DNA from 2 places in the Nocardioides segetis genome. Region 1 is predicted to be linked to the other one. Evidence: riboswitches for the same ligand, from Rfam matches in the RefSeq annotation. Region 1 holds a riboswitch; the other holds the start of a gene.

What was found. A riboswitch is a leader RNA that binds a small molecule or an ion and turns the genes downstream of it on or off. The one in region 1 is predicted to bind glycine.
Region 2: it holds a riboswitch for glycine, as region 1 does, so the genes downstream of both, gcvT (glycine cleavage system aminomethyltransferase GcvT) here and gcvP (aminomethyl-transferring glycine dehydrogenase) in region 1, are expected to answer to the same signal.

The regions. Positions count from the first base shown of each region.
Region 1 covers NZ_JBNINR010000005.1:58,783-70,642, reverse strand. Annotated here, with positions in the region: gene pepN (aminopeptidase N) at 1-1,316, shown strand, start outside; gene ACPZVR_RS10905 (formate dehydrogenase accessory sulfurtransferase FdhD) at 1,409-2,134, shown strand; gene ACPZVR_RS10900 (DNA recombination protein RmuC) at 2,195-3,634, shown strand; gene ACPZVR_RS10895 (acyl-CoA thioesterase domain-containing protein) at 3,896-4,738, opposite strand; gene ACPZVR_RS10890 (serine hydrolase domain-containing protein) at 4,760-6,094, opposite strand; gene gcvP (aminomethyl-transferring glycine dehydrogenase) at 6,091-8,928, opposite strand; glycine riboswitch at 9,016-9,106, opposite strand; gene ACPZVR_RS10880 (MerR family transcriptional regulator) at 9,122-9,721, opposite strand; gene ACPZVR_RS10875 (bifunctional nuclease family protein) at 9,863-10,333, opposite strand; gene ftsR (transcriptional regulator FtsR) at 10,366-11,094, opposite strand; gene ACPZVR_RS10865 (FHA domain-containing protein) at 11,094-11,603, opposite strand; gene gcvH (glycine cleavage system protein GcvH) at 11,644-11,860, opposite strand, start outside.
Region 2 covers NZ_JBNINR010000007.1:76,908-88,767, forward strand. Annotated here, with positions in the region: gene ACPZVR_RS14770 (endo alpha-1,4 polygalactosaminidase) at 1-669, opposite strand, end outside; gene ACPZVR_RS14775 (endonuclease/exonuclease/phosphatase family protein) at 669-1,940, opposite strand; gene ACPZVR_RS14780 (SDR family NAD(P)-dependent oxidoreductase) at 2,025-3,560, opposite strand; gene ACPZVR_RS14785 (hypothetical protein) at 3,521-3,910, opposite strand; glycine riboswitch at 4,014-4,111, shown strand; glycine riboswitch at 4,112-4,213, shown strand; gene gcvT (glycine cleavage system aminomethyltransferase GcvT) at 4,265-5,383, shown strand; gene gcvH (glycine cleavage system protein GcvH) at 5,404-5,784, shown strand; gene ACPZVR_RS14800 (L-serine ammonia-lyase) at 5,834-7,216, shown strand; gene ACPZVR_RS14805 (TetR/AcrR family transcriptional regulator) at 7,244-7,840, opposite strand; gene ACPZVR_RS14810 (oxygenase MpaB family protein) at 7,892-8,737, shown strand; gene ACPZVR_RS14815 (acyl-CoA dehydrogenase family protein) at 8,755-9,945, shown strand; gene ACPZVR_RS14820 (putative bifunctional diguanylate cyclase/phosphodiesterase) at 9,939-10,730, opposite strand; gene ACPZVR_RS14825 (glycosyltransferase family 2 protein) at 10,877-11,860, shown strand, end outside.

The DNA.
Region 1 (11,860 bases):
ACTTCGACGGCATCTCCTACGCACGCGGGTCGAACGTGCTGCGCCAGCTCGCCCACCGGCTGGGCGACGACGCCTTCCTCGGCGGTGTCCGCGAGCACTTCGAGCTCCACCGCTTCGGCAACGCGACCATGCACGACCTCTTCGCGAGCTGGGAGCGGGCCGCCGGCGGGACCTCCCTGGACGGCTTCGTGAAGGACTGGCTGCTGACGCCCGGCGCGGACCGGCTGGAGCTCGACCGCGCCGCCGGCGTGGTCCGACGCTCGTCCCCCGCGGACCACCCCGCCGACCGGCGCCACGAGATCGACGTCGCGGTCCACGGGCCCGACGGCTGGACCTCGCGGTCCCTCGTCGTCGACGCGGCGGCGACGCCCCTCGACCTCGGGGACTCCCCCGCCCTGCTCGACGCCACCGAGACCACCTGGGCCGTGAGCCCGCCGGACGCCGTGACGATGGCCGCGCTGCCCGCCCTCGCGCCGTCGATGACCGACCCGCAGCTGCGCGCGAGCATGTGGAACAGCGTCCGGCTCGGCCTGTTCGAGGGCGTCCTGACACCCGCCCAGGTCGGCGACCTCCTGGCGACCGCGCCGCCCGTCGAGGACACCGCCGACGGCGTCCGCAACCTGCTGCCATGGGTGCTCGACACCGTGCTGCCCATCGCCCCGGCCGGCACGACCGAGCGGTTCCACGCGGCCGTCAGCGACGCGGCACACCGTGCCGCCCCCGGCTCCGAGGTCCAGCTCTCGGCGTTCCGGGCCACCGTCTTGTCCAGCGCCGACGCCGACGCGCTCGAGCGCTGGGCCGCGGGCGAGGACCTGCCCGAGGGCATCCTGGGCGACAGCGACCTGCGCTGGAAGGCGCGCCGCCGCCTGGCCGAGCTGGGGGCCACCGACCGGTCCGCGCTGGACGCCGCCCTCGATGCCGAGCGCACCGGCGCCACGACGGTCCACCATGCCCGCGCGGTGTCGTCGCTCCCGACGGCCGCGGCCAAGGAGTTCGCCTGGGTGCGCGCCACCGGCGAGGTCTCGGTGCCCAACTACGAGGTCAAGGCGGCCGGCATCGGGATGTGGCAGGCCGCGCAGCTCGATGTGACCGCCCCGTTCGCCGCCGTCTACTTCGACCGGCTCGACACGATCATCGGCGCCCACCAGGGCTGGGTGCAGGGCGACGTGGTCGAGGCGTTCTTCCCGATCACCCACCTGGACGACGCGACGGAGGCCGCCGCGGCGACCGCGCTGGAGCGCGACCTCCCCGGCGCCGTACGCCGTCGGCTGGCCGACCGCCTCGACGAGCTGCGTCGGCGGCGGGCTGTGCTGTGACCGGGGTCCGGGCCCGTCGGCCGGGTCCCACCACCCGGCTGCGGGTCGAGGAGCACCGCGAGGACGACGTACGGCGGCACGAGGACCGCGTCATGACCGAGGAGCCCCTGGAGATCCGGCTCGCCTGGCCCGGCGTCGCCGCCCGGCGGGTCTGGACGACGCTGCGCACGCCCGGGAACGACTTCGAGCTGGCGGCAGGCTGGGTCCACCACGAGGGCCTCGGGCGGCCGTCCGCCGTCGCCTACTGCACCGACGTGGAGCTGCGCCCGGAGCAGGAGTTCAACGTCGTCACGGTCACCCTCGATGCCGCACCGCCGCGGGTGCCGCGTCAGCTCGACGCGCTGAGCTCCGGCTCCGCCGCCTGCGGGGTGTGCGGATCCGACGAGGTGGACGAGGTGCTCGCCAGGCGCGCGACGGCGCCGTGGTCGGGCCCCCTCCCCTCCCCCGACCTCGTCCGCCGGCTGCCGGGACTGATGCGGCCCCGGCAGGACCTCTTCGAGCGGACCGGCGGCGCCCACGCGGCCGGGCTGTTCACGGCGGACGGATCGCTCCTCGCCGTCCGCGAGGACGTCGGGCGGCACAACGCCGTCGACAAGGTCGTGGGATCGCGCCTCCTCGCCGGCGCGGCCGCGCCTGCCGCGGCGCTGGTGGTCAGCGGCCGCGCCGGCTTCGAGCTCGTCCAGAAGGCGGTCGCCAGCGGCGTCGGCGCCCTCGTCGCGGTCGGCGCGCCGACCGGACTCTCCGTCCGGCTGGCCGAGGCGGGTGGACTGGCGCTCTACGGCTGGACCAAGGACGAGCGGACCGTTCGCTACACCTGAGACAGCCCGGATCGGCGTGCCCCGCGACGTTGTGTCGTGCCCTGCTGTTTGACTGCTCCCATGGCCATCCTCCTCGCCCTCCTCGTCGGTCTCCTGCTCGGTGCAGGGGTCGGCTGGTTGGTGCGCCAGGCCACGCTGCCCCCGGCCGAGGCGGTCGCGCCCGAGGAGGCGCCCGAGGTGGTCGCGGCACGCCACGAGGCGGTCCTCGCCGGCCTGCGCGCCGAGCACGAGGCGGCCCTGGCCGAGCTGCGCCACGAGGTCCAGCGGGCCCAGCTCCAGGGCGAGTCCCGCATCGCCGAGGCGCGCGCCGAGGAGGCCGTCGCCCGCGCGGCCGTGCAGGCGGAGCTCACCGGCGCCCTCGCGACGGTCGAGGAGCTGCGCGACGCGGTCGACGACGCCCGGGCCCGCTACCGGACCCTGGTCGAGCAGCAGCGCCAGGCCCAGCGGGAGCGGGAGCGCGGCGAGACCGGCCAGACCCAGGTGCTCAAGACCCTCACACCCGTCGTCGAGCACCTGCGCGCGATGCAGCGCAAGGTCGACGACCTCGAGAAGGCCCGCGTCCAGCAGCACACCGAGCTCGCCACCCAGATCAAGCACACCCAGCGCTCGGTCGAGGACTCCCGCAAGGCAGCGGACACCCTCGCCTCGGTGCTCAAGAACAACGCCGTGCGCGGCGCCTGGGGCGAGACGCAGCTGCGCACCCTCGTCGAGACCGCCGGCCTGCTCAACCGGGTCGACTTCGAGCTGCAGCACTCCGTCGAGGCCGACTCCGGCAACCGGCGCCCCGACATGGTCATCAACCTGCCCGGTGGCAAGCAGATGGCGATCGACGCCAAGGTGCCCTACAACGCGTTCATGGAGGCGCAGCGCGAGGGCATCGAGCCCGAGACCCGCCAGCGCCTCCTCGAGGACCACGCACGCAAGGTCCGCGGTCACGTCGACACCCTCGCCCGCAAGGGCTACTGGACCGGCCTGACGGTGAGCCCGGAGTTCACCGTCGCCTTCATCCCCAACGAGCAGCTGCTCAACGCCGCGCTCGAGGTGGACCCATCCCTGATGGAGCACGCCTTCGGCAGCGGGATCGTGCTGGCCACGCCCACCAACCTGTGGAGCATGCTCAAGACGGTCGCCTTCACCTGGAAGCAGGAGGCGCTGACCGAGGACGCCCAGGTCCTCTTCGAGCTCGGCCAGGTGCTCTACCGCCGCATCCTCAAGCTGTCCGAGCACGTCGACAAGCTCGGCCGCTCGCTGCAGCGCAGCGTCAAGGACTACAACGCCTTCACCGGGTCGCTGGAGCGCTCCGTCCTGCCGGCGGCGCGCAAGCTCAACGCCGCCGATCCGGTCGCCGCCATCCCCGCCCCCAAGGAGATCGAGGAGACGCCGAAGGCCCTCACCTCCGGCGAGTTCGCCGCCTTGGCCGACCTCGACCGCGACGAGCTCACCTTCGACTTCGACCTCCCGGTCGACGCCGAGATCGTCGACGACGCCCAGGCGGGCTGAGCCGCGGCGGACCGGGCCCCGGCGGACCGGGCCTCGGCGGACCGGGCCGCGGCGGACCGGGCCCCGGCGGACCGGGCCCCGGCGGACTGAGCCCCAGGCGGGCCCGGCAATGCGGTCCCGCCCCTGCCGGGGTGCGGCCGGTGGTGCTCATGACGGGTGGGGCGACGGCGAGCTGTCACTGGTCGCGGATTGGGCACAAACCGCACGGAATTGCCCCGAATTGCTGCGGTTTGGGACCAAACCGCAACGACCATCGCCCCGTCAGACCGCGCCGCGGGGCTCCACCCCGGCCGACAGGTCGACGGTGCGCCGAGTGTTCGCCAGCGAGGTCACCGTGGCGGTGCCCAGCGTGCCGCTGCCGTCGAACACCTCCGCCGTACCGACGGCGATGCCGTCGCTCGCCACATGGTCGGTCGCGCGCAGACCGAGTCGGCTGCTGTCCGGGAGGCGGCACAGCGCGAGGTCGATGTCGGTGTTGATGTGCTCGACGCCGTGGGCGCCCCAGTTGGTCACCATGCTCGTCGCGTCGGCGATCGACGCCACCGCCTGGAACGGCGTGCACTCCTCGCCGGCGACGATGGGGATCGCGGTCTGCCAGGTCTGGTGCTGCCCGGCGTTCTGGTGGTCGGCGAAGTTGTCCGACCAACCCGCGGCACTGGCGAACATCGGGACGTGATGCTCGCCGGGCGCCGGGAGCAGGTCGTCGGGGGGTGGCACCGGCCGCTCCCCCGGCGCCGACCAGATCTCGCCCGCGGCGTTGGCCGACGGAGCCAGGAAGGTCGCGCCGGCCCGGGCGACGACCTCGTCCTCCTGCTCGACGACGGCGTCGACCAGGACGAGGCGCGGGCCCTCGCGCACGATCCGAGTGGAGGCGGTGGTGGTGATCATCCGCGCCGGCCGGAACAGGTCCACGTGGTAGCGCGCGGGCACCAGCCCGGTCCGCCCGAGGTCGGCGACCGCGTGCTCGAGGGCCCGGGCGAGGAGCCCGCTCACGGCCACCCCGTGCATCTGGTCGTCGCGCCACAGGCTCTGCGCGAGCGGCAGCGGGTCGAAGCCGGCGGCGGACTGCTGGAACCAGGCGAACTGGAACGCGTTCTCGTTCACGGCAGCATCATGCCCCGCCGCTCAGGCCGGCGCGGCAGCGCCCCCGGGGATCGGCGCCAGCGGGTCGTAGGGCGTGCGGGTCCACACGAAGGTCGCGCACTCCAGGTGACCGACCGACCCGTCGGGACGTCGGCGTGGGTGCAGCGTCTCGCCACGGTGATAGCCCGCGACGCCCACGAAGGCCGGCCCGTCCGGTCGGAACCGGTCCTCGAGACTGCCGCTGCGCAGGTCGCGGACCTGCAGCTCCCCGTCCACCCACTCGAGGCCGAGAGCGGTGTTGCCCCAGAACCAGACGCCGAGCACCTCGGCCACCTCCGGCGGCACCGGACGGGCGGACGGCCGCCACGGCCTCACCCCGCCGTCGCCGCCTCCGTCGCCGTCGCCGCCCCCGTCGGCGTGGTCCAGGAAGCGGCCGGGCGCCTCCTCGGTGTCCAGGCCGGTGGTGGCGTCGGCCAGGACGGCCACCGCGTCGCGGGTCGCCGGGTCGACGAAGAGGGAGGCCTGGAAGCCGGGCATCGACCCGGTGTGCCCCACCAGGCGACGACCGCCCGTGGAGAGCAGCCGCAGGCCCAGCCCGTACGCCTCCTCCGCTCCGGGCGGGGACGCACGCACGGCCATCTCGGCCAGCGTCGCCGCGCCGAGCACCGCGGGGTGCCCGGTCGCCAGGAAGTCGGCCCAGCGCAGCAGGTCCGCCGTCGTGCTCCACAGCTGACCGGCCGGCGCCATCGCGCCGGTGTCGGTGTGCGGCTCGGCGCTCAGCGTGTGGGCGAAGTGGTCGACGCTGCGGCCGGGAGCGTGATCGGCCGGCGGGTGGTAGCTCGTCGCCGTCATGGCGAGCGGGTCGAGCAGTCGCTCCCGCACGACGTCCCACCACGAGGCGCCGCGCAGCCGGGCGACCGCCTCACCCAGCAGCGCGAAGCCCAGATTGGAGTAGTGGAACCACTCCCCCGCCGCGGCGACCCGGCCGGACCCGTCGTTCGCCGCCGCCAGCTCGGCGAAGGTCCCGCCGTCCACCCGCTCCCACCAGGCGCCCGCGGGCTCGCTCTGCAGCCCACCGGTGTGCGACAGCAGCTCCCGCACCGTGACGGCCGCATACGCCGTGTCGGGCACGATCCGGCCGACCGGGTCGTCGAGGTCGAGTCGTCCCTCGTCGCGCAGCTGCAGCACGAGGACCGCGGTGAGGGTCTTGGTGATCGACCCGATCCGGTACGACGACGCGCTGGTCACCTCCCGATCCGGCAGCACGCTGAGACAGCCCTGCCAGACCGGGGTGCCGCCGCGGGCCACCGCCGCCGAGACCGACGGCAGCCGGCCCTCGGCCTGCAGGCGGGCCAGCGCTTCGTCGTCAGCGGTCACTCGGCGTAGGCGTCGATCGGCGGGCAGGCGCAGACCAGGTTGCGGTCGCCGTACGCCTGGTCGATGCGGGCCACCGGCGGCCAGTACTTGTCGGGCGAGATGCCGGCCGGGAAGACCGCGACCTCGCGGGAGTAGGGCCGGTCCCACTCGCCGACGAGCGCCCGCGCGGTGTGCGGGGCGTGGCGCAGCGGCGACGCCTCGACGTCCCACTCCCCCGCCGCGACGCGGTCGATCTCACCCTTGATGGCGATCATCGCGTCGCAGAACCGGTCCAGCTCGGCGAGGTCCTCGGACTCGGTCGGCTCGACCATCAGCGTGCCGGCGACGGGGAAGGACATGGTCGGCGCGTGGAAGCCGTAGTCGATGAGGCGCTTGGCGACGTCGTCGACCGAGACTCCGGTCGCGGCCGTGATGCCCCGCAGGTCGAGGATGCACTCGTGGGCCACCAGCTCGGACTCGCCGCGGTAGAGCACCGGGAAGTGCTCACCGAGCCGCGCCGCGACGTAGTTGGCCGAGAGCACCGCGACGGCGGTGGCGCGGGTCAGGCCCTCGCCGCCCATCATCCGGATGTAGGCCCAGGAGATCGGCAGGATGCCGGCGGAGCCGAACGGCGCCGCGCTGATCGCTCCGGTGCCCTCGCGCCGGGCGGTGTCGGGGTGCAGCGGGTGCGTGGGGAGGTACGGCGCCAGGTGGGCGCGTACCGCGACCGGGCCGACACCCGGGCCGCCGCCGCCGTGCGGGATGCAGAACGTCTTGTGCAGGTTGAGATGGGAGACGTCGCCGCCGAACCGGCCGGGCGCCGCGTAGCCCAGCAGGGCGTTGAAGTTCGCGCCGTCGATGTAGACCTGGCCGCCGTGCTCGTGGACCAGGTCGCACAGCTCGGTGATGGTCTCCTCGTAGACGCCGTGCGTCGAGGGGTAGGTGACCATGATAGCGGCGAGGGTCTCGGAGTACTGCTCGCACTTGGCGCGCAGGTCGGCGAGGTCCACGGTGCCGTCCTCGGCCGCCTTGACCACGACGACCTTCATGCCCGCCATCACCGCGGAGGCCGGGTTGGTGCCGTGCGCCGACGACGGGATCAGGCACACGTCGCGCTGGGCCTGCCCCTGCGCGCGGTGGTAGTTGCGGATCGCGAGCATGCCGGCGTACTCGCCCTGCGCGCCCGCGTTGGGCTGGATGGAGACCCGGTCGTAGCCGGTGACCTCGGCGAGCCAGCCTTCGAGCTGGTCGATGAGCCGGCGGTAGCCGTCGGCGTCCGCGGCCGGCACGAACGGGTGCAGGTCGGCGAAGCCGGCCAGCGAGATCGGCTCCATCTCGGTGGTCGCGTTGAGCTTCATCGTGCAGGAGCCGAGCGGGATCATGCCGCGGTCCAGCGCGTAGTCACGGTTCGAGAGCCGCGCGAGGTAGCGCAGCATCGAGGTCTCGTTGTGGTGGGTGTTGAACACCGGGTGGGTGAGGAAGTCCGTCGTTCGGCGCAGCGCGGCGGGGAGTCCGGCCAGCGGCTCCACCGCGGCAGGGGTGACGCCGAAGGCGGTGTGCAGCGCCCGCAGCGTGGGCGCGCCGGCGGTCTCGCCGAAGGAGATGCCGACGAGGTCGTCGTCGACCTGGCGCAGGTGGACGCCCTCGGCGCGGGCCGCGGCCACCACCTCGGCGGCGCGGCCCGGCACGCGCACCTGCAGGGTGTCGAAGAAGGTGTCGCCGACGACGTCGAGGCCGGCGTTGCGCAGGGACGCGGCGGCCCGACCGGCCAGCTCATGGATGGTGCCGGCGATCTCCCGCAGGCCCTGCGGGCCGTGGTAGACGGCGTACATGCCGGCGGTGACGGCGAGCAGGACCTGGGCGGTGCAGATGTTGGAGGTCGCCTTGTCGCGGCGGATGTGCTGCTCGCGGGTCTGCAGGGCGAGCCGGTAGGCCGGGCGGCCCTCGGCGTCGACGGAGACGCCGACCAGGCGGCCCGGCAGCTGGCGCTCGAGGCCCTCGCGGACCGCGATGAAGCCGGCGTGCGGACCGCCGTAGAACAGCGGCACGCCGAAACGCTGGGTCGACCCGACGACGACGTCGGCACCGAGCGTGCCAGGCGCCTCGAGCAGGGTCAGCGCGAGCAGGTCGGCGGCCACGACGGCCAGACCGCCGTGCTCGTGGGCGGCGTCGATGACCGGCTTGATGTCGGCGATCCGGCCCGACGCGCCCGGGTACTGGATCAGCACGCCCGCGACGGGACCGGCGGGCAGGCCCTGGGCGAGGTCGGCGACCAGGATCTCGATGCCGAGGCCCTCGCAGCGGGTGCGCACCACGTCGATGGTCTGCGGGAGAGCGTCGGCGTCGATGACGAACGGGCCCGACGCCTTCCGGTTGGACCGGTAGGCCAACGCGACCGCCTCGGCGGCGGCGGTGCCCTCGTCGAGCAGCGACGATCCGGCCGTGGTCAGCCCGGTGAGGTCGGCGACCATGGTCTGGAAGTTGATGAGCGCCTCGAGGCGGCCCTGGGAGATCTCCGGCTGGTACGGCGTGTAGGCGGTGTACCAGCTGGGGTCCTCGAGCACGTTGCGCCGGATCACGGCCGGGGTGATCGTGGCGTGGTAGCCGAGGCCGATCATCGCCTCGCCGGGGGCGTTCGCGCCCGCCAGCGCCCGGAGCTCGGCGGCGGCGGTCTCCTCGTCGACGCCGACGGCCAGGCCGAGCGGGTCCGTGGCCCGGATGGACTTCGGCACCGCCGCGTCCATCAGCGCGTCGAGGGAGGGGTGACCGAGACGGTCGAGCATCGCCTCGATCTGGGCGTCATCGGGTCCGATGTGGCGCCGGACGAAGGGAGCGGAGACGAAGGGTGCGCTCATGTGCAGGGAGGCTTCCTCGGGGTCGGGTCGATGAGATGAATCGAGCCCTCCCCCTCTGTCGGCGCGTCACTGCACCTTCAGAGTTGCCTGCTCCGCACGGTCCTGGCGCCTGAGAGGTTCCGGGGAGGGATTGCCCCTTCGGCGCAGGCACGGGGCCTGACTCTCCCGTGCGGCATCGAACAGCGACTACAGGCTACCCCACGTTGCGGGCCGCGCGACGAGCGGCGAGCTCGTCACCGGCAACCGGGGCGTGGTGCTCCGCCTCGTTGGCGTGCTCGCTCGGCAGCAGGGCCAGCGTGCCCTCGATCTCGCGCCAGACACCGCCGATGGCGATGCCGAAGACGCCCTGACCGCCTTGCAGGAGGTCGATGACCTCGTCGTTGCTGGTGCACTCGTAGACCGAGGCGCCGTCGCTCATCAAGGTGACCTGGGTCAGGTCGTCGGTGCCGCGCTCGCGCAGGTGGCTGACCGCCGTGCGGATGTTCTGCAGCGAGATGCCGGCGTCGAGCAGGCGCTTGATGATCTTGAGGATCAAGATGTCGCGGAAGCTGTAGAGCCGCTGGGAGCCCGAGCCCTTGGCCCCGCGCACGCTCGGCTCGATCAGGCCGGTGCGGGCCCAGTAGTCGAGCTGACGGTAGGTGATGCCGGCGGCGTTGCACGCGGTCGGGCCGCGGTAGCCGAGGTCGCTGGGCAGCGGGGAGACGTCGTCGGTGAAGAGCAGGCCCTGCTCCTCGGCGGCAGCCGTCGCCGCGGTCGCGTCCTGACCGACCTTCTCGGGCTGCTGCTCGTTCACGGGGCCTCCAGGGGCTGATCACGCTGGGCACGGCGTCGCACCGCTGTCGTGGGCGACTTCTTCAAGGTACGGCGCCGGTGTCGGGCGGGTCAAAGACGTGGGCGGGCGTGTCGCCGAAAACCCTCACCCTGAGGCTGAGAGTCACCCCTCGGAGCCGAAGTCCTCCGGCGACACGTGGTCGAGGAACTCGCGGAACGCCTCGACCTCGTCCTCCTCCTCGGCCGGCGCCGCGAGGCCGGCCTCGGCGAGCACGTCGTCGGCGCAGTAGATCGTGGTGCCCGTGCGCAGCGCGAGGGCGATGGAGTCGGAGGGGCGCGCGCTCACCTCGACGCCGGAGGCGAAGACGAGGGTCGCGTAGAAGACGCCGTCGCGGACGTCGGTGATCCGCACCTCGCTCAACTCGTTGCCGGTCGCGGTGAGCACGTCGCGCATCAGGTCGTGGGTCAGCGGCCGCGGCGGCACGACCCCCTGCTGGGCGAACGCGATCGCGGTGGCCTCGACGGCACCGATCCAGATCGGCAGGTAGCGCTCACCGCCGACCTCCCGCAGCAGCACGATCGGCTGGTTGGACGGCATCTCCACCCGGACACCCATCACGTCGACCTCGCGCATGCGTCCAGCCTACTGCGTGGCCGATCGGCGGATCAGATGCGTCGCAGGCCGGCCTTGACCAGGGTCGCGTGCAGGCGCACCGACAGGGCGGCGATCTCGCTGACCGCCTCCTCCGCGCGGGCGCTCGCCGCCGCGTCACGGCCCTTGCGGGGCGCGACGACCTGCTCGATCAGCCCGACCTCGCGGTCGGCCGCGGCGCGGAACCCGCGCAGGTGGCGGGGCTCGATGCCGTAGTCGGCCAGCTCGCGCGCGGTCTGGGCGATCACCAGGGCGTCGGTGTCGTAGTGGCCCGTCGGCGACGGGGTGATCAGCGCGAACGACTCGAGCTGCCCGAGGAGGTCCTCGTCGATCTCGGCCACCTTGACCAGCTCCTTGCGCGAGAGCCGCAACCGGTCGGTACGGCGGAACGACTCCGGCGCGGGCAGCCCGTCGGCGCCCAGGGCCACAGTGGGCACCGTGGGCACCACCGGCTCCGGCTCGGGCGGCGCCAGGCCGCGGTCGATGGCGTCGAGGTGCTCCCCGATGACCTTGAGCGGCAGGTAGTGGTCGCGCTGCATCCGCAGGACGTAGCGCAGCCGCTCGATGTCGGCCTCGGAGAACTTCCGGTAGCCGGCCGGCGTGCGCTCCGGCTTCACCAGGCCCTCGGCCTCGAGGAACCGGATCTTCGGGATGCTGATGTCCTCGAACTCGACGCGCAGCCGGTCGAGCACCTGGCCGATGTTGAGCCGCGGCTCCTGCGGCCGAGCGACGGCAGCAGTCATCAGGCGCTTTCGTGGCCGGCGAAGAAGACCAGGCGGTACTTCCCGACCTGGACCTCGTCGCTGTCCTTGAGCTGGACCTTCTCGATGCGGTCGCGGTTGACGTAGGTGCCGTTGAGGCTGCCGGCGTCCTCGACGGTGAAGGTGTCGCCGTCGCGGCGGAAGACCGCGTGCCGACGCGAGACCGTGACGTCGTCGAGGAAGATCCCGCTCTCCGGGTGCCGCCCGGCGCTGACCTCGTCGGCGTCGAGCAGGAAGCGACTGCCCGACCCGGGTCCCTTCTGGACCACGAGCAGCGCGTGGCCGACCGGCAGGGCGTCGACGGCGGCGGCGTCGACCGGGCTCAGCGCCCGGTCGGAGGTCTCGACCCGCTCGCCGCCACCGAACTGGATCGTGGCGGTGGCGTCGGTCACCGGGGGCGCCGGCTCGGGCGCGACCAGGCGGTTCCCGCACTGCGAGCAGAAGCGGGCGTCATCGGGGTTCTGCCGACCACAGGCGGTGCAGAACGGCATCAGGAGCTCCTCACGGTGGGTCTGTCTCGAACCTACCGGATCAGGTGTCGAGCTGGGCCTCATATGCGGCGGCGTCGAGCAGGCCGTCGAGCTCCTGGGACTCGGCGGGGACGATCTCGAAGAGCCAGCCGGCGCCGTAGGGGTCGGTGTTGACCAGCTCGGGCGTGGCGTCGAGGGCCTCGTTGACGGCGACGACCTCGCCGGTGACGGGCGCGTAGACGTCGCTGACGGACTTGGTCGACTCCAGCTCGCCGCAC
Region 2 (11,860 bases), on a different contig from region 1:
CCGGAAGTCGCGGGCGCGGTACTCCACGACGAGCACCCGGTCGCCGTACGACGCCACATAGCGACCGCACTCGTCGTAGCGGCCGCACTCCTCGGCGACCGCGAAGTCGAACCCGAGCACGCGCCCGTCCAGCGACGCCCAGTTCTTCTGGGCGATCGCGAGGCCGGCCGCGTGTGCCCGCGCGGTGAGCAGTCGGGCGTACCTCTTGGCCTGCCGGGGCCGGAGCAGGCCCTGGCTGCGGGAGAAGGAGTCGAGGTTGTCGATCTCGACGGCGTCGTAGCCGTCGCGCGCGCATCCGTCGATCCACCGCCCGACGATGCCGGCCAGCCGCTCGCGCTTCCTCGCCGTGCGGATGTCGAGCAGCCACTCGCCCCACGCGTCGTCGACCACCGGCCGGCCGCCGTCGCGCAGGACCAGCCCGGGATGGCGGCGCCACCGCGCTCGCTCGTCGGGCTGGGTCTGGAAGCCGTTGACGTAGCAGACGTTGTAGCGGCCCGGCTCCGGTGCCGCCCGCCGGTCACGGACGACGATCCCGACGTTCGGGGCGGGCGGCACGGGGCCGCCGAGCTGGTAGTCGACGTCCACCCCGCCCGGTGGCGGGGTCGCCGCGGTGGCCGCGGGCGCCGCCCCCAGCGCGAGCGCGATACCGAGCAGCAGCGCCGGCAGCATCAGTGGATGTACAGCGTCGCCCGCACCGGGTTGTGGTCCGAGGCCATCGGGGCGGCGTACCTCCCTCCCGCGAGGACCGCGATGTTGTCCCACCGCGGCACGGAGATGCCGGGTGAGACGAAGATCCGGTCGACATGGGTCGGCCAGGTGGACGACCGCGGCGGGTTGGTGTCGAAGCCGTGCGCGGAGTTGAGGTAGGGGTAGGTCAGCTGGGCGGCGATGTCGACGGCGTCGGCGAAGCCGGCCGACTCCATCACCAGGCGCGGCGTGTCGGTCTGGCCCCGGCGGTCGAGACCGCGGTGGGAGTTGTAGTCGCCCAGCAGCACCGCCGGCACGCCCGGGAACGCGGACGTCACCCGGTCGAGGACGTACTTCGTCTCCTGCTGGCGCAGACCGTCCGCGGCGGCCTTGCCGTCGCGCAGGTGCACCGCACCGACGGCGATCTGCTTGCCGGTGGCCAGGTGCTGCACCAGGGCCTGGCAGAAGCCGTGGTCGCGGTCGCCGAACATGGTGAACCGGGTGCCCTTGCTGTTCTGCTTCTTGCCGACGACGGCGTACTCGCTGGTGCGCACGTAGGCGGTCTGGCTGAACAGCTTGCGCTTCTTGCTCTTCTGCGTCTGGCAGGCGAGCGCGTAGCCGCGCTTCTTCATGACCTTGCCGATCCAGCGCTTCTTCTTGCCGTACTTGTGGGCGAGATGACCCTCGACGAACACCATGATGTCGGCGTCGACGCGGCCGATGTCCGCGACGACCTTCTTCTGGCGCTTCTTCCACTTCCAGCCCTTGTTGCAGTTCTTCTTCGCGCCGCACGCCACGTTGAAGGTCGCGGCGGTGGTCTGCAGCGCGGTCGGCACGACGGCCCGCGAGATCGGCGGCGTCACCTTGCACGAGCGGGGGCCGCCGTTGCCGCCGCCCTTGCCGTCGCCGTTGGCGACCACGGCGAAGCAGTACGTCGTCCCCGGGGTCAGGCCGGCGAGATCGGCGTGCGGGCCGCCGACCGTCGCGATGCCCTTGTGGGGGTCCAGGCCGGGATAGGTGTCGGGGCCGGCGGTGGAGAACCACACGTCGTAGCTCGACGCCCCGGCCACCGCGTCCCAGTCGAGGTTCACCGTGACCGTCCTGCCGACGACCTGCTGCCCCGAGACCCAGGGCGCGTCGGCCTGGGCGACAGCCGAGGTCGGGGAGGCCCCGGCCAACGCCCCGACGGCGAGAGCGAGGGTCGTGAGGAGCACGAGGACGGGACGTGGGAGCAGGGTGGGGGTGGGAGCCATGGGTCTACCTTCTCGTGAAGTGGCACCAAATGTGGAGTGAACAGGCGTACGGGCCGGCACCGACCGTTCTCTTCGGCCCGCGGCTCACCAAGGTGAGGGCTGGTAGTCCTTGACGAAGCAGCCGTAGAGGTCCTCGCCGGCCTCGCCGCGCACGATCGGGTCGTAGACCCGCGCCGCGCCGTCGACCAGGTCGAGGGGTGCGTGCCAGCCCTCGGCGGCGATCCGCAGCTTCTCGTGGTGCGGCCGCTCGTCGGTGATCCAGCCGGTGTCGACGGCCGTCATCAGGATCCTGTCCGTCTCGAACATCTCGCCCGACGACGTCCGGGTCATCATGTTGAGCGCGGCCTTGGCCATGTTGGTGTGCGGGTGGCCCGCGCCCTTGTAGCGCCGGGAGAACTGGCCCTCCATCGCCGAGACGTTGACGATGTAGGCCCGCCGCGCGCCGTTCTGGACCGCGGCCCGCAGCGCCGGGCGCAGCCGGGAGTTGATCAGGAACGGCGCGATCGCGTTGCAGAACTGCACCTCGAGCAGCTCGAGCGGGTCGACCTCGTCGAGGACCTGGGTCCAGGAGTTGTTGTCCTGGACGTCCGGGATCAGCCCGCCGGCGTCGATCGCGGTCCCGGCCAGGTGCTGCTCGAGCGAGGCGTTGCCCGCCTTGAGCGCCAGCGCGGTCAGGGACGCGGCGTTGTGGGTGGCGAGGGCCGACTCGGCCGACTCCCCCTCGTGGTGGGCGACCGCCGTCGACGCCAGGGCGCCGGCGATGGCGGCGGGGTGGGCCTCGGAGATCCGGTCGAAGGTGACCATCTCGGGCAGCGCCTTCACCCCGAGCTCGTCGGCCAACGGCAGCGCCGCGCTCTCGCCGTCGATGAGGTGGGCGTAGGCACCCGGCAGGCGGCGTACCGTCTGGCAGGCGTTGTTGACGATGATGTCGAGCGGGCCGTCGGCGGCGACGTCGTCGGTCAGCGAGATGACCTGGGTGGGATCGCGCAGGTCGATGCCCACGATCTTGAGCCGGTGCAGCCAGTCCGCGGAGTCGTCCATCGCGGCGAACCGACGCACGGCGTCCTTCGGGAAGCGCGTCGTGATCGTGGTGTGCGCGCCGTCGCGGAGCAGCCGCAGTGCGATGTACATCCCGATCTTGGCCCGTCCGCCGGTGAGCAGCGCGCGCTTGCCGGTGAGGTCGGTGCGCTGGTCGCGCTTGGCGTGGCTCATCGCGGCGCAGCGCGGGCACAGCCAGTGGTAGAAGGCGTCGACGAGGGTGAAGTCCTCCTTGCAGATGTAGCACCCGCGCGGCGTGATCAGCTCGCCCGCGAACGCCCCCTGCGCCGTCGAGACCAGCGGGATGCCCGCCGTCTCGTCGTCGATGCGCATCGGCGAGCCCGTCGCCGTCCTCTCGATGATCTCCTGGTCGTGGCGCTGCTTGGCCATCCGGATCTCGGCGCGCCGGGCCCGCTTGATCATCTTGTACATGTACGACGCCGCGCGCTTCACCGTGCGGATGTCGTCGTGGTCCGGCGGCAGCTGGGGCAGCTGGCCCAGGACCTTGAGCGTGATCGCGAGCTCGTCGGGGTCGATCCCGCTCAGCTGTTCGGAGGGGTCGACGAAGTACGGGCTGGGCACTGCGGAATGGTACGCGCGACCAGCGGGTGCAGCGGCATCTCCCCCGCCACCTGCGCCCGGAGCTCAGCCAGGCTCGCGGCCACCACCGTCGTCTCCTCGAACTCCGGCTCGGCACCGTGCACCACCGCGCCGTCGTCCTCGCGGACGGCGAGGTAGGCGTACTCCCCCCGCACCGACATCGCCACCACCCGGTGCCGCCGCCAGAACTCCCGGACCTCCGCCCTCTCGTCGTCGCTCGCCGCGGCGTCGAGGCTGATCCGCTCGAACTCGTCGGGAGCGAACCCTCCGGCCGGGCCGGGGCTCGTGGCGTCGCCGGTGACGAACCAGGCGTCGGCGTCGTCGGGGTCCACCCTCGAACTCTACGAGCCGGGTGCCAGGAACCCGGGCGGCCGCGTTGACCGCATCTCCCTGGCCTCCTAGGCTCGGCGTCGCACAACTGAACATCGCGCCGTTCGAACCCCAGCGGGAGAGCCCCCGTCCCACGAGGACGAGGCGCCGAAGGAGCAAATCTCCCCAAGAATCTCTCAGGCACCCCTGACCGCTGGGACGAGGCGAACTCTGGAAAGTCGGACCGGATCCACCGGCCCGCACCCACGGTGCAAGCCGCCCACCGGGCGGCGAAGCTCTCAGGTAGCGATGACAGAGCGGGGAGGCGATCCAGCCACGAGCACGGCGTCGGCCGTGCGTCACGAGGAAGCCTCCCGATGACCACTCCCGCAGGGACCCCGCGGCTCACGCCGCTGCACGACGTCCACGCCACCCTCGGTGCGTCGTTCACCGACTTCGCGGGCTGGCAGATGCCGGTCCGCTACGGATCCGAGACCGCGGAGCACCGCGCGGTCCGCACCCGGGCCGGCCTCTTCGACCTGACCCACATGGGCGAGATCGAGCTGACCGGTCCCGGCGCCGGCGCGGCGCTCGACCACGCGTTGGTGAGCCGGCCCTCCGCGATCGGCGTCGGCCGCGCGCGCTACTCGATGATCTGCGCCGAGGACGGCGGGATCATCGACGACCTCGTCGTCTACCGGCTGGCCGAGGAGCACTTCCTGGTCGTCGCCAACGCGAGCAACGTCGCCGTCGTGGCGCCCGAGCTGGCCGCCCGCGCCGCCGCGTACGACGCCGAGGTCCGCGACACCTCCGCCGACTGGGCGCTGCTGGCGGTCCAGGGGCCGGCATCGGCCCCGATCGTCGCGGGCCTGACCGACCTCCCGGTCCCGGAGCTGAAGTACTACGCCATCGATGCCGGCACGCTCGCCGGCATCGAGGTGCTGCTGGCCCGCACCGGCTACACGGGCGAGGACGGCTTCGAGGTCTACTGCCGGCCGGCCGACGCGGCCGCGGTCTGGGCCGCGCTGGCCGACGCCGGCGAACCGCACGGCCTGGTCCCGGCGGGCCTGGCGTGCCGCGACACGCTCCGGCTCGAGGCGGGCATGCCGCTGTACGGCCACGAGCTGACCCGGGAGACCACGCCGTTCGAGGCGAACCTCGGCCGGGTGGTGGTCCTCGACAAGCCCGCCGGCTTCGTGGGGGACGCCGCGCTCGCGCGGCGCCAGGAGGAGGGGCCGGCGCGGGTCCTCGTCGGCCTGGTCTCCTCCGGGCGTCGCTCGCCGCGCGCCGGCTACCCGGTGCACGACCCGGCGACCGGCGCCGAGGTCGGCGTCGTGACCAGCGGGTCGCCGTCGCCGACGCTCGAGAGGCCCATCGCGATGGCCTACGTACCCCCGGCGCTCGCCGCGGTCGGCACGCGCCTCGCGGTGTCGCTGCGCGGCACGCTCGAGGACGCCGAGGTCGTCGCGCTCCCCTTCTACTCCCGCCCCCGCTGACCCCGACCCCAGGAGACACGATGAGCAACCCCACCCACCTGCAGTACACCGCCGAGCACGAGTGGATCGCCCTCGACGACGCCGGCGGCACGACCGCCAGGGTCGGCGTCACCGCCTACGCCGCCGACGCCCTGGGGGACGTCGTGTACGTCGACCTCCCGCAGGTCGGCAGCACCGTCACCGCCGGCGAGACCTGCGGCGAGCTCGAGTCGACCAAGTCCGTCAGCGACCTCTACGCCCCCGTCTCCGGCGAGGTCATCGAGGTCAACGCGGCGGTCGACGCCGATCCGGGCCTGGTGAACAGCGACCCGTTCGGCGAGGGCTGGCTGTTCGTCGTCGCGGTCACCGCCACCGGCGAGCTGCTCGACGCCGACGGGTACGAGGCGCTCACCCGCTCGTGACGCCCCCGGTTGTACCGTCGAGACATGGATCGCAGGAGCCACTGATCACATGGCTTTGAGCGTCTTCGACCTCTACTCGATCGGCATCGGGCCGTCGTCCTCGCACACGGTCGGCCCGATGCGGGCCGCGCGCATCTTCGCGGAGGGGCTGGCCGCCGACGGCGAGCTCCCCCGCGTGGCCCGGGTGCGCGCCGAGCTGTTCGGGTCGCTCGGCGCGACCGGGCACGGCCACGGCTCGGTCAAGGCCGTGATCCTCGGGCTCGAGGGCGACGACCCGGCCACGACCGACACCGCGACCTACGACGCCCGGGTCGCGGCGATCCTCGAGCGGCAGGAGCTCGAGCTCGCCGGTGCCCGCCGGATCCGGTTCGTCGCCGACGACGTCGTGATGCACCGTCGCCAGTCGCTGCCCGCCCATCCCAACGGCATGGTGTTCACGGCGTACGACGACGCGGGTGCCGAGCTGCGCGCGCGGACCTACTACTCCGTCGGGGGCGGGTTCGTCATCGACGAGACCCAGGCCGGCGCGGACCGGGTGGTCGCCGACGAGACCGTCCTCCCCTACCCGTTCACCACCGGGGGCGAGCTCCTCGCCGTGTGTGAGCGCGAGGGGATGTCGGTCTCCGACGTCATGCTCGCCAACGAGCTGACCTGGCGCAGCGAGGCCGAGATCCGGGCCGGGCTGCTCGAGATCTGGCGGGTCATGGCCGCCTGCGTCGACGAGGGCTGCCACCGCGAGGGCGTGCTGCCCGGGGGCCTGAAGGTGCCGCGTCGGGCGCCCGAGCTCTACGCCAGGCTCTGCCGGGCGGGCAGCGACGACCCGCTCGACGTCGTCGACTGGGTCAACCTCTTCGCACTGGCCGTCAACGAGCAGAACGCGTCGGGTGGCCGGATCGTCACCGCCCCCACGAACGGCGCCGCGGGCATCGTGCCCGCCGTCCTGCACTACTGGGTCCGGTTCGCGGCGAAGGGACGCACGCCGGAGGAGGTCGACGACGGCATCGTCCGCTTCCTGCTGACCGGCGCCGCGATCGGCATCCTGGCCAAGATGAACGCGTCCATCTCCGGCGCCGAGGTGGGCTGCCAGGGCGAGGTCGGCTCGGCCTGCGCGATGGCGGCCGGCGCGCTCGCCGAGGTGCTCGGCGGCACGCCGGAGCAGGTCGAGAACGCCGCCGAGATCGGCATCGAGCACAATCTCGGCCTCACCTGCGACCCGGTCGGCGGCCTGGTCCAGATCCCCTGCATCGAGCGCAACGCGATCGCGTCCGTGAAGGCGATCAACGCCGCCCGGCTCGCGATCCACGGCACCGGAGCGCACAAGGTCAGTCTCGACAAGGCGCTCAAGACCATGCGCGAGACCGGCAGGGACATGAAGACGAAGTACAAGGAGACCTCGCGCGGCGGCCTCGCCGTCAACGTGATCGAGTGCTGAGCCTTGACCGCTCCCCGGGCGCCGTCGTCACAGGCCCGGAAGGACGTCCCGCACGATCGCCAGCAGCGCCTCCCTCAGCAACAGGTGCGCCTGCTGCCGGCTGAGGGTCCGCTCCCGCGACCACTCGCGGATCGCGCCGCGGGCCAGCTCGCCGAACGAGCGCACCACGGCGCGGGCGGCGGGGTCGGCCGGGTCCTTGCCGACCATCTCCAGCACCCGGCCGGCGGCGAGGTCGTGGGCGTCGTCGAGGATCGCGCGCACCTCGGCGTCCTCGCCGACGCCCTCGGCCCCGCGCACGGTGAGGTAGGTGGCCCGCTCGGGTGTGATGGAGGAGAGGAACCATTGGACGGCGGCGTCGACCCTCTCGGTCAGCGACCCGGTCGGCAGCGGCACGTCCTCGAGCGTGGGGAGCAGCGAGGCGCGCCGGACGACCTCGAGGTAGAGGGCCCGCTTGTCGCCGAAGTAGTGGTTCAGCAGACCGCGCGCCACCCCCGCCTCCCGGGCGATGGCGGTGGTGGAGACCTCCGCGTAGGGCCGGTCGGCGAAGAGCCGCTCGGCCGCGATCAGGATCTGCTCGCGCCGCTGGTCGGGTGACAGGCGCTGGCGGCGGGCGGTCGTCGGCACGGGACCGAGCCTACTATTGGCACACTGCCAATAGAAGGCTACGTTGGCCCCATGGCGACCAACCTCCGGGTGCGCGACCGTCCCGTCCCCGCGGGCTTCGACATGCGCGACCACGTCTCCGGCATCGGCGCCCACCTGGCCGGCCCGGCCAACGTGATCATGCAGCTGAGCTGGCCGGGCGTCGGCTACGGCGTGATGAACAGCCGGGTGCACGACGGTGCCGCGACCCGGCACCCCTTCAAGCGGGGCCGGACCACCTTCACCTACCTCGCCGTCGCCCTGCTCGGCGACGACGCCGAGCGCGCCGCCTTCCGACGGGCCGTGAACCTCCAGCACGCGCAGGTGGTGTCGCAGCCCGGCGAGAAGGTGCACTACCGCGCGATGGACCCGCGGCTGCAGACCTGGGTCGCGGCCTGCCTCTACTACGGCACCGTGGACATGATCGAGCGGATGCACGGCCCGCTGCCCGACGCCGAGGCCGACGCGCTCTACGCCCACTGCGCCCGGTTCGGCACCACCCTGCAGATGCCCGCCGACGCCTGGCCCGCCGACCGTGCGGCGTTCCGCCGCTACTGGGAGGACGCGGAGTCGGAGGTCGACATCGACCCCGCGGTCGCGGCGTACCTCATGGACCTGACCCGGCTGCGGAACTTCCCGCGGCCCTTCCACCTGCTGGGTCCGTTCGTGGTCTTCGTGACGACCGGCTTCCTCCCGCCGCTGTTCCGCGACGCGATGGGCCTGCCCTGGACCGATCGGCAACAGCGCCGCTTCGACCGGTTGCTGCGCACCCTCGGCGCGGTCGAGCGACGACTCCCCCGCGCCCTGCGGAACTTCCCGTTCAACCTGTGGCTCGCCGACATGCGGCTGCGCCGCCGGCTCGGCCGCCGCCTCGTCTGACCCGCCAGGAGGACCCGATGGACTTCGACCTGCCCGAGAGCGCCCTCGCCGTCCGCGAGGGCGTGGCCGCCGTCGCCGCGCGCTACGACCACGCCTACTGGTCGCGGTGCGAGGAGGAGCACCGGTTCCCGCGGGAGGTGTTCGACGACCTCGGCGCGGGCGGCTGGTTCGGCCTGTGCGTGCCCGAGGAGTACGGCGGTGGCGGGCAGGGGCTGCTCGAGCTCGCCGTCGCCAACATGACGCTGTGCGCGTCCGGCGGCGTCGCCGGGACCTTCTTCTACGTCACCACGCCCGGCTTCGGCGCCATGACGCTGACCCGGCACGGGACCGAGGAGCAGAAGCGGCGCATCCTGCCCGGCCTCGCCGACGGCTCGCTGCAGTTCTGTCTCGCGCTGACCGAGCCCGATGCCGGGAGCAACGCCATCGAGATCACGACCGCCGCCCGGCGCGACGGCGACGATTTCGTCGTCAAGGGCCAGAAGGTCTGGATCTCCAACGTCGAGAACGCCGACTGGATGGTCGCTGTCACCCGCACGATCCCCGCGGCCGAGACGAGGGAGCGCGGTCTCCCCCGCACGGCGGGGTTCACCCTCCTCCTCGTCGACGTGAAGCAGGCACTGGCCGACGGCACCCTGTCGTACACACCGATCCCCAAGATGGGCAGCAACATCCTCCAGTCGAGCCAGGTCTTCCTCGACGACGTCCGGGTGCCGGCGGCCAACGTCATCGGCGAGGTCGACGCCGGCTTCGCCGTGCTCTGGGACGTGCTCAACCCGGAGCGGATCCTCGCGGCGTCGGGCGGCATCGGCACCGCGGACGCCGCGCTGCGGATCGCCTGCGACTACGCCCGGGAGCGCGAGGTGTTCGCCCGCCCCATCGGCGCCAACCAGGGGCTGCAGTTCCCGCTCGCCCAGATCAAGGCCAAGACCGAGCTGGGGAGGCTGATGACCTACCAGGCGGCCTGGCTCTTCGACCAGGGCCGTCCGTGCGGCAACGAGGCCAACGTCGCCAAGCTCACCGGCGCGCAGGTGGGCTGGGAGGCGGCCAACCAGGCCTTCCAGACCCTGGGCGGGATGGCGTACTCCAAGGAGTATCCGATCGAGCGGATCTTCCGCGACGCCCGGATCGCCAAGAACATCCCGGTCGCCGAGGAGCTGGTCCTCGCGCACATCGGCACCCAGATGCTGGGGCTGCCCCGGTCCTACTGACGCGACAGGGCGCGGGCCACCAGGTCGAGCGATCCGGCGGGGACGCCGGGGCTGTAGAGATAGCCCTGGACCTCGTCGCATCCGCGCCGGCGCAGGTACTGCTCCTGCTCGGTCGTCTCCACGCCCTCCGCGACGACCCTCATGCCCAGGGCGTGGGCCATGACGATGATCGCGTCGACGATCGCGGCGTGCGGCGCCGTGTCGATCTCCCGCACGAACGAGCGGTCGATCTTGATCCTGTCGATCGGGAAGCGGGTGAGGTACGCGAGGCTGCTGTAGCCACGCCCGAAGTCGTCGACCGCGATGGAGACGCCGAGGGAGCGCAGGGCGTGGAGCAGCGCGACCACCTCGCCGTGGTCCTCGATCATCAGGCCCTCGGTGATCTCGACCTCCAGCTGCGAGGGCTCGATGCCGGCCGCCTCGATGGCATCGGCGACCTCCTCGAGCCAGGCCCGTCCACGCAGCTGGCGCGGCGACACGTTGACGGCCAGGCGCAGCGGACGGCCGAGCCGGTCCTGCACGCCCGCCAGTGCCGCGCACGCCGTCGTCAGCACCCAGGCGCCGAGCTCGGCGATCATCCCGTCGTCCTCGGCGACCGGGATGAACCGGTCGGGCGGCACGGCGCCCAGTATCGGGCTGGACCACCGCGCCAGTGCCTCGACGCCGACCACCTCGCCGGTCGCGAGGTCGACCTGCGGCTGGTAGACCAGCGAGAGCTCGTCGCGGTCCAGCGCCTGCCGCAGCGCCGCCGAGAGCGCCCCGCTCTCGATCCCGGGATCCGTCACCCCTCCCCCATCGGTCCGGGACCCGGCGATCGGAGCCGACGGGGACCTTGGTCCCGGCCGGCGACGCCGAACGGTCGACATCGGCGCATTCGCCCGGCGTCCGCCGCGGCGGCTGCCTAGGGTCGGGGTCGAGGGAAGGGGAACTCGTGCGCTGGTTGCAGCGAGCAGTCGGACTGCTCATCCTCGGGACGGCCCTGGCGGGCGCGGGCCTGCTGTGGTGGTCGGTCTCCGACACCACCGACGGCCGGGCGGAGCCGTCCGACGGCCTGGTCCTCGGCGTGTGGCACGTCCTCTACGACACCGAGGCGCCGACGATGCCGACGCTGGCGGCCGCGGCGGGACTGGCGCTGCTGTTCGCCGCGGGTGTCGCGTGGCTGGAACGGCGTATCGCCAACCGGGCGCGTCGCAGCGACGACGGCGTCGGACTCCCCCTCTCACCCCGGCACGTGATGGCCGAGACCCGAGGGGTCTTCCACGGGCCCGTGTCGCTGACCGTGCTGGTGCCGGCCCACAACGAGGCCCAGGGCATCGGGGCCACGCTCGCCTCCCTGGCCGGCCAGTCCCGGGCACCGGAGCGGGTCGTCGTCGTGGCCGACAACTGCACCGACGACACCGCCGAGATCGCACGGCGCTGCGGCGCCGAGGTGATCGAGAGCATCGACAACACGCACAAGAAGGCCGGTGCGCTCAACCAGGCGCTGGCGCGGATCCTGCCCGGCCAGGGCGAGAACGACCTGGTCATGGTGATGGACGCCGACACCGTGCTCGACGACGGGTTCCTCGCCGCCGCCGTGCGCCGGATGACTGACGACCGCGCGCTGATGGCCGTCGGCGGGCTGTTCTACGGCGAGGAGGGCAAGGGGCTGATCGGGCAGTTCCAGCGCAACGAGTACACCCGCTACGCCCGCGACCTGCGGCGGCGCCGGGGCCGGGTCTTCGTGCTGACCGGCACCGCCACCGTCTTCCGGCCGCGGGCGCTGCGCACCGTGGCCGCCGAGCGCGGCCGCCTGCTGCCCGGCGTGCCCGGCGACGTCTACGACACCCTGGTGCTGACCGAGGACAACGAGATCACGCTGGCCCTGAAGTCCCTCGGCGCGCTGATCGTCTCGCCGTCGGACTGCACGGTCGTC